2 regions of the Blastococcus sp. SYSU D00868 genome follow, and region 1 is predicted to be linked to the other one. Evidence: riboswitches for the same ligand, from Rfam matches in the RefSeq annotation. Region 1 holds a riboswitch; the other holds the start of a gene.
The links. Region 1 has a riboswitch for cyclic di-AMP ahead of ACI79F_RS09070 (C40 family peptidase). Riboswitches for the same ligand answer to the same signal wherever they lie in the genome.
Positions count from the first base shown of each region.

Region 2: another riboswitch for cyclic di-AMP. It lies ahead of ACI79F_RS08485 (aggregation-promoting factor C-terminal-like domain-containing protein); the one in region 1 lies ahead of ACI79F_RS09070 (C40 family peptidase).

Region 1 is NZ_JBJGZO010000007.1:189,110-193,350, reverse strand. It holds gene ACI79F_RS09075 (L-dopachrome tautomerase-related protein) at 188-1,291, opposite strand; cyclic di-AMP (ydaO/yuaA leader) riboswitch at 1,642-1,737, shown strand; gene ACI79F_RS09070 (C40 family peptidase) at 1,771-2,955, shown strand; gene ACI79F_RS09065 (xanthine dehydrogenase family protein molybdopterin-binding subunit) at 2,966-4,241, opposite strand, start outside.
Region 2 is NZ_JBJGZO010000007.1:71,106-75,346, forward strand. It holds gene ACI79F_RS08475 (acyl-CoA thioesterase) at 1-761, shown strand, start outside; gene ACI79F_RS08480 (DivIVA domain-containing protein) at 1,048-1,743, shown strand; cyclic di-AMP (ydaO/yuaA leader) riboswitch at 1,919-2,078, shown strand; gene ACI79F_RS08485 (aggregation-promoting factor C-terminal-like domain-containing protein) at 2,291-3,085, shown strand; gene ACI79F_RS08490 (class I SAM-dependent methyltransferase) at 3,171-3,815, shown strand; gene ACI79F_RS08495 (TetR/AcrR family transcriptional regulator) at 3,876-4,241, shown strand, end outside.

The DNA of each region.
Region 1 (4,241 bases):
GCAGTGGTCGGGGTGGGCCAGGAACCGGCCGCCGGCGTACAGCCGCTCGGTGCCGTCGGGGGCGTCGTCGGCGACCGGCCACTGGACGCCGCTGCCGCCGCGCAGCCGGGCGTAGGACAGGCCCGTACGGCGTCCGCGTCCCCCAGGGCTCGGCGATCCGGTCGGTGCGGGGCATGGCCGGCTCCGCTCAGCGCAGCCGGACGGGGCCGGCGTCGATCGGCGTCCGGAACAGCACGTAGGGCCTGCGCCGCTCGTCCCTGCCCCCGCGGTACCTGGCCTGCCGGTACAGCTGGTTGGCGGTGACGTAGAGGAAGCCGGCGGCGACCGACATGGTGTCGGGCCACAGCAGCCGCGGGTCGGACACGACGGTCTCCCAGCTGCCGTCGGGCAGCCGCCGGTGCACGGCGTCGTGCTCGCCGTCGGTCACGTAGAGGCGGCCGGCGTCGTCGGTCTCCAGCCCGTCGCTGACGCAGCCCTTGTCGCCCTCGTCGCGGACGGTGGCGGCCACGGCGTCGTCGTCGGCCGACCGGTCGGCCAGCGCGTCGACCGACACGCTGTACCAGCGCCGGCCGGCCATGGGGCAGTAGAAGAGCCGGTCGCCGTCGGCGGAGATCGCGATCCCGTCGGCGCCCATGCAGATGGGCGACGTCGTCCCGTCCTCGGCGCGCTCGGTGAACTCCTGGCCCTCGACCACCATGCGCAGGTCCGGCGGCGGCACCGCCTTCGTGCTCGGGTGCTCGTGCAGCCGCCGCCACGACGCCCCCGACGCCAGGTCGACGACGATGACCGCGTTGGGTCCGGAATCGGAGGAGTCGGTGATGAAGGCCGTCCCGGCCTCGCCGCGGCGCAGGTCGAACCGGACGTCGTTGAGGTAGGTGGTCGGGAGCGCGACGTCGGTCAGGAACAGGATCGTCTGCACCACCTCGTCGGTGCTCAGGTCGACGCAGACCAGCTTCGGCCCACCCGGCTCGGTCGGCTGGAACATCGGGCTGCCGGTGTCGAGCACCCAGAGCCGGTCCGCCGGGTCGACGACGACGCTCTGCACCGACACGAACCGCTCGGGGTCGGCGTCGCTCACGTTGTCGTTCTGCTGCTGGCTCGGGAAGGCGACCTCGCGGCCGTCCCGCACCTCGCCGACGGTGAAGCCCACGTCGTCGCCCCACTTCGGGTAGCAGACGAAGACCCGGCCGGTGTGCGAGACGGTGACGCCGGTGGGCATCGCGCCGGCAAAGGTGTGGACGACCTCGAGCCCGCCGAGGGTCTCGTGGGTGGCCGGTTCGGACGACGCCACGGAGCGGCTCCTCGCATCGGTGGGTGGGACGGGGGCTGCCGCCTCGGCTCGGCGGCGGACGGGCGCGCCGATCGGGCGGCCGGTGGTGCCCGGCCTACCCGGCGTCCCGCAGGTGCACGCGTCGATGGATGTGCGGCGCAACCGTCGTCACGGTCCCGGGCACGGCGGCTGCGCAGGGTGGCGAACGCGCGCTGCCGGCCCCGGTCATCGGGACGGATCCGTTCCGCAGGCGGGCGGGTCGGCGGGACCCGCACCTACCGTTCCCCGGGTCCGGGCGGTGCGTCCCGTTCCACCAGGAGCGGCCGGCCGGACGCCGCCGAACCGGCGGCCGGCAGCAGACCGGCCGCGGGACCGGGGACCCAACGCAGTCCCGGGGTGAAGCACGCGCGGCCACGACGGCCGCGGTGCCGGGCGACTTCCCGCCCGAACCCGTCAGCTAACCCGGTAGGCGGCCGTGGAAGAGAGGAACCCGCCGCCCCATGGCGCGCTCGCACGTCCCCGCCCGCCGGCTGCCCGGCACCCGCACGCTCCTCGTCCTCGCCGCCGCCGGCACCGTCGCGATCGCGCCGGCCCCCGCGCTGGGCGCGCCCGCGGACCCCGCCCCCGGCACCTCCGAGGAGGCCGCCGCGCTGCTGGCCGACCGGGCGCACGAGCTGGAGGTCGTCACCGAGCAGTTCAACGAGGCCCGCGAGCGGCTGCGCGCCGCCCAGGCCGACGCGACCCGCGCGGCCGACGCCGTCGCCGCCGCCGAGGCCGCGCTCGCCGGCGCCCGGGACCGCGTGCGCGAGGTCGCCCGCAGCGTCTGGACCGGCGACCGGCTGGGCTCGGTGGAGGCGATGCTGACCAGCGGCTCGGCCGACGAGCTGCTCGACCGGGTGGGCACGCTGCAGACGATCGCCGACCACAACAACGGCGTCCTCGACCAGGCGGTCGCCACCGACGACGCCGCCGCGGCCGCCCGCGCCGAGGCCGACGCCACCGCCGCGCAGGCGCAGGACCTGCTCGACGACGTGACCGCCCAGCAGGCCGGCCTGGAGGAGCAGGTCGCCGCGTTCCAGGCCGACTACGACCGGCTGCTCGCCGAGGAGCAGGCCGCCCGCGAGGCGGCCGAGCGTGCCGCCGCCGAGGCGGCGGCACGGGCGGCGGCCGAGCAGGCCGCCGCCGAGCAGGCCGCCGCGGAGCAGGCGGCGGAGGAGCAGGCCGCGGAGGACGCCGCGCCGGCACCCGCCCCGGCGCCGGTGCCGCAGGCACCCCGGCCCGCCCCCGCGTCCGCCGCTCCCCCGCCGGCGCCGGTCGCGGTGCGTGCGCCCGGGCCGGCCGCGCAGGTCGCGGTGGACACCGCGCTGGCCCAGCGCGGCGACCCCTACGTGTGGGCCGCGGCCGGACCGGACTCCTTCGACTGCTCGGGACTCACCTCGTTCGCCTACCGGGCGGCCGGGATCTCGCTGCCGCACTCCAGCCGGATGCAGTCGCAGATGGGGACGCCGGTGTCCCGGGCCGACCTGCAGCCCGGCGACCTGGTGTTCTTCTACAGCCCGGTCAGCCACGTCGGGATGTACATCGGCAACGGGCAGATGGTGCACGCCTCGACCTACGGGCAGCCGGTGAAGATCGCGCCGGTCGACTCGATGCCCGGCTACAACAGCGCCCGCCGCATCGTCTGAGCGCGGTCGGTCAGGGCAGGCCCGGCAGCAGCTTGTCCAGCGTGACCGGCAGGTCGCGCACCCGGATCCCGGTCGCCCGGTGCACGGCGTTGACCACCGCCGCCGCCGTCCCGACGATGCCGATCTCGCCGATGCCCTTGCTGCCCATCGCGTTGACGTACGGGTCGTGCTCGTCGAGCCAGTGCGCCTGCAGGTCGCCGACGTCGGCGTTCACGGTCACGTGGTACTCGGCCAGGTCGTGGTTGGCGACCTGGCCGATGCGGTCGTCCCAGACGCTGTTCTCGTGCAGCGCCATGGACAGGCCCATGGTCATCCCGCCCAGGAACTGCGAGCGCGCCGTCCGCGGGTTGACGATCCGGCCCGCCCCGAAGACGCCGTACAGCCGCGGCACCCGGATCTCGCCGGTGTCGGCGTGCACCCGCACCTCGGCGAACTGGGCGCCGAAGGCGTAGGCGGCGTGCGCGTCGTCCTTCGCCGCCTGGTCGACGTCCCCGGTGACCTCGTCGCCGTCGGCCGGCGAGCGGCCGTACTTGGTGCGGAACTCGCGCGCCGCCACCGTGAGCGCCGACCCCCACGTGTTGGTGCCGGAGGAGCCGCCGGCCACCGAGGCGATCGGGTAGCGGGTGTCGCCGATCCGCACGTCGACCTCGTCGGGGTCGACGCCGAGGGCGTCGGCGGTGATCTGCGGCAGCACCGTCCAGGCGCCGGTGCCGAGGTCGGCGGCGCCGATCTCGGCGACGTACCGGCCCTCGGCGTAGCGGATCCGCGCGGTGGACTTCGCCTGGCGCATTGTCGGGTAGACCGACGACGCCACGCCCGTGCCCACCAGCCAGGCGCCGTCGCGGTGCCGCGCCGGCGGCCGGCCGGCCCAGCCGAACCGCTGCGCGCCCTCGCGCAGGCACTGCACCAGGTTGCGGCTCGACCACGGCTTGCCGGTCTCCGGGTCGACCTCGGGCTCGTTGCGGATGCGCAGCTCGACCGGGTCGATGCCCAGCCGCTCGGCCAGCTCGTCCATCGCGACCTCGGGACCGAACATGCCCGGGCACTCCCCCGGCGCGCGCATCCACGAGGGCACGGGCACGTCGAGCGGGGCCAGCCGGTGCGTCGTCCGCCGGTTGGGTGCGGCGTACATCATCCGGGTGGGGACGCCGGTCTGCTCCGCGTACTCCTTGATCCGCGAGGTCTGCTCGACCACGTCGATCGCGATGGCCCGCAGCCGGCCGGTGCGGTCGGCGGCCAGCTGCATCCGCTGGATGGTCGGCGTCCGGTAGCCGACGAGGGAGAAC
Region 2 (4,241 bases), 120 kb from region 1:
TCGGGCAGTGCCTGGCCACCGAGGGCCCGGTCGTCGCGGGCGCGCAGATGATCGCCCAGGCGATCGTGGCCGCCACCGCGGAGGCCGGCGGCAAGCACGTCACCTCGGTGCACTCGACCTTCGCCCGCACCGGGCGGGCCGACCAGCCGGTCACGCTGGAGGTGGACCGCTTCCACGAGGGCCGCTCCCTGGCGTCGATCACGGTGACGGTCGGCCAGGGGGAGCGGAGGCTCGCCCGGTCGCTGCTGCTGCTCGGCGCCGACGAGGCCGACGTCATCCGGCACGACAGCGAGCCGCCGGCCACCGGCGGACCGGACGACGCCCCGGCTCAGGACAGCCACCTGCAGGGGCACGAGCAGCGCACCGTCGGCGGCGTCGACGTGTTCGACCCGGCCCTGGTCGGGCCGCCCGAGCTGCAGTACTGGTCGCGCTGGGCCACCGACCGGACCGAGCGGGACGTCGCGCAGGCGCTGCTGACCTGGGCGAGCACCAACTCGTTCCTGGGCGCGGCGATGCGGCCGCACGAGGGTGTCGGCCTCAGCCTCGCCCACCGGTCGCTGTCCACGGGCGTGCTCAGCCACACGGTGTTCTTCCACGACGACGTCGCCGCGGGGGAGTGGCTGCTCTACGCGCTGCGCAGCACGTTCACCGGCGGTGGCCGTGCCTTCGGCGTCGGCGAGGTCTTCACCGAGGACGGCCGGCTGGTCGCGAGCGTCACCCAGGAGTCGATGATCCGGCCGATGACCGGCGGGGCGCTCTAGCGCGCCACCCCGGCCGGCTGGGCCGGCGACCCGCACGGGACGGCCGGACCGGGCCCCGCACCCCGGGGCCCGGTCCGGCCGCGTCCCCCGCTGCCCGTCCGCCGGCGGCCCCCACAGCGCTGCGTGAGGGCGCCGGTACGCCGGGTGGGACCCCTCCGTCGTGCCCGATCCGTGACCTGCGCGGACCGTCCCCGACCCGCCCCCGTCCGGGAGTCTCCGGGCAGACCGACGGCGCGCGTCGCGGACGGCGGACGCCGGCACGGCCCGGACTGCGGAGGGGGACGACATGGCGATGCGGGGTGCGGTCCTGGACCCGACGCCGGCCGGCGGCACCGGGGCAGGCGCCCCCCGCACCGCCGCGCCCGGCGCGCTCGAGGGGCTGCTGGGCACCGGGCCGTGCTTCACCGGCGCGCTGCGCGGCTACGACCGGCTGCAGGTCGACAACTACGTCGCCTGGGCCGAGGCGGAGATCGCCGCGGCCCGCCGCGAGAGCGACCACCTGCTCAGCCGGTACGCCGCCTCCTCCTCCGAGCTGCAGGAGGCCCGCCGGCGCCTGGCCCAGCTCGCGCGAGAGCGGGACGCCGCCCCGCAGGCCGACCCGGCGCGGCAGCTGCTCGTCGACGCCGCCGAGCACGCCGCGGTGCTGACCGCCGCCGCGGAGGCCGAGGCCGAGCGGATCCGCCGGGAGGCCCGCGAGGAGGCCGAGGCCCGGCTGCGCAACGTCGCCGACCTGCGGGCGGCCGCGGTCGCCGTCCGCGAGCAGGCGGCCGCCGAGCTGGAGGCCGCGCGGCGGGAGCTCGACGCCGCCCGGACCGCCGCGGCCGCCCAGCAGGCGGAGCTGGTCGCCGAGGTCGCCGAGCTGCGCCGGCAGCGGGACGAGGCGCGGGGCTCGCTGCGCCGGCTGCGCGAGCAGGTCGACGTCGCCCTGCAGGTCGTCGCCCTGCCCGACGAGGCCGGGGAGCGGGCGCTCGTCGCCTCCTGACCAGGCCGGACGCCGGTCACGCAGCGTCCCGCCCCGAGGGGTCCGGCGGACGGGTGTGACCACTGGGGCGACGACCGTCACGCAGCGGATTCCCACCCCGACATTGTCACGGGCCGATAACGGACCTACGGTGGCTGTCGTCCGGCTGGTCGTCTCGTCCCCGCCCGGGGAGTTCGGCCGGACGCCGCCGAGTCGCGACCGCACCGCGGGAGCGAGCCGGGGACCCACCGCAGTACTGGGGTGAATCCCGCCCCTCGAGCCGCGCTCGAGGGCGGGTAGGGCTTCTTCCCGCCCGAACCCGTCAGCTAACTCGGTAGGCGGCCACGGAAGGAACGGAGAGTCTCCGCATGCCCCGCCTCCGGGCTCCCGCGGCCCGCAGGTGCCGCCGGCGCGCTCAGCTCGGCTAGCCCGCCGCCCGCACCCGCCCCGCTCCCGGGAGGGCGCTCCAACGCGCCCCCGGGCCCCCCGAAGACACCAGCACCACCCGCGCGCCCTCCTGGGAGGACGCCGGTGTCGCGTGCGCACTCTCCCTCGGAGTCCTCCCCGCATGTCCTCGCAGCACAACACCCGCTTCCGCCGCCTCCGCTCGCCGCTGCGCGCCCGCCGCCCCGGCCTGCTGCTCGCCGCTGCCGCCGCCGGCGGCGTCCTGGTGAGCGTGGTGGCCACCGGTGAGACCACCGCGTCCGCCGACGCCCCCGTCACCGAGTCCGTGAGCGTCGCCCAGGCGCTCGGCGTCGACGGCACCGCCCCCGCCGCCGCCGGCTCGCCGGACCTGGCCGGGCTCGGCGACCTCGCCGCCTCCCGCTCCGAGCGCGGCGAGGCCGCCGTCGGCGCGGCCCAGGCCCAGCAGGCCGCCGACCAGGCCGAGCTCGACCGGCGCGCCGCCGAGGCCGCCGCGGCCGAGGCCGCCGCCCGCGCCGCCGCCGAGGCGCAGGCCGCCGCGGAGGCGCAGGCCGCCGCCGAGGCCCAGGCCGCCCGGGAGGCCGCCGAGGCCGCCAGCGCCCCGGCTCCCGCCCCCGCGCCGGCCGCCTCGTCGTCCTCCTCGGCCGCCCCGCGCGGCTCGTTCAAGGACTACGCGCTGGCCCAGGTCGGCAGCGCCTCGGAGTTCTCCTGCCTCGAGTCCCTCTGGGGCCGGGAGAGCGGCTGGAACCCCAACGCGCAGAACCCGACGAGCACCGCCTACGGGATCCCGCAGTTCCTCAACTCGACGTGGGCGAGCACCGGGATCGCCAAGACCAGCGACGGCTACCGCCAGATCGACGCCGGTCTGATCTACATCGAGAACCGCTACGGCAGCCCCTGCGCCGCCTGGGCCCACTCGCAGTCCACCGGCTGGTACTGACGAAGGACCCCCTCGCCCCCCGCGCCTCGCACGCTCGGCACGGTCCCCTGCGAGGGGGCCGTGCCGGGACGGCACCATGGCCGGCGTGACCGCCGTGCCGGTGCCCGCCGGGTTCGTCCGCGCCCACACGGCCGTGCGCCGTCCGTCGTCCGTGCCGGAGGTCCGGCTGCACGTGGCCGACGACGTCGTCGCCCTGTGGGAGGCGATGGAGGTGCACGCCGGGGGTGCCGGCGAGGCGCCGCCGTTCTGGGCCGCGGCGTGGCCCGGCGGTCAGGCGCTGGCGCGCTTTCTGCTCGACACCCCCGGGGTCGTGGCCGGCCGCCGGGTGCTCGACCTCGGCGCGGGCAGCGGGCTGGTGGCGATCGCGGCGACGCTGGCCGGGGCGGCCGGCGTGCTGGCCAGCGACGTCGACCCCTTCAGCCGGACGGCGGTCGGGGTCAACGCCGGCCTCAACGGCGTCCGCGGCATCAGCGCGCTGGGCGACGTCCTCGGCCACCCGGTGCCGCCGGTGGACGTCGTCCTCGCCGGGGACGTCTGCTACGACCGCGCGATGACCGAGCGGGTGCTGCCGTTCCTCGACCGCGCGCGGGCGGCCGGCTGCGCGGTCTACGTCGGCGACCCCGGCCGGCCCTACCTGCCGCACGACCGGCTGGTCGCCGCCGCGGTGTACGAGATCGCCGAGACCGAGGGCCCGGGCGTGCGCCGGACGACCGTGTGGCGGCTGCCCTGATCGGGCGGCACCCCGCTCGACGGGGTGTCGACTCCCTCGACACCGGCTAGCGTCCGGGCCATGGCCACCCCCCTGGACGGCGACGATCCCGCGCCCGCCCGCGGCCGGCGGGTGCGCCGTCCGTCGGGGGACGACCGGGAGCGGGCGCTGCTGGCCACCGCCGAGCGGCTGCTCGAGCAGCGCCCGCTGGCCGACATCTCCGTCGACGACCTCGCCCGCGGGGCGGGCATCTCGCGCTCGACCTTCTACTTCTACTTCGCCTCCAAGGAGGCGGTCGTCCTCGCGCTGCTCGACCGGGTCGTCGGCGAGGCCCGCGCCGCCCGCTCCGCCGCCCTGGCCGGCGCGACGGGGGCGCGCGCCGCGTGGCGCGCCGCGCTGGTCACCGTGCGCGACACCTTCCGCGACCACCGCGCCCTCACCGCCGCC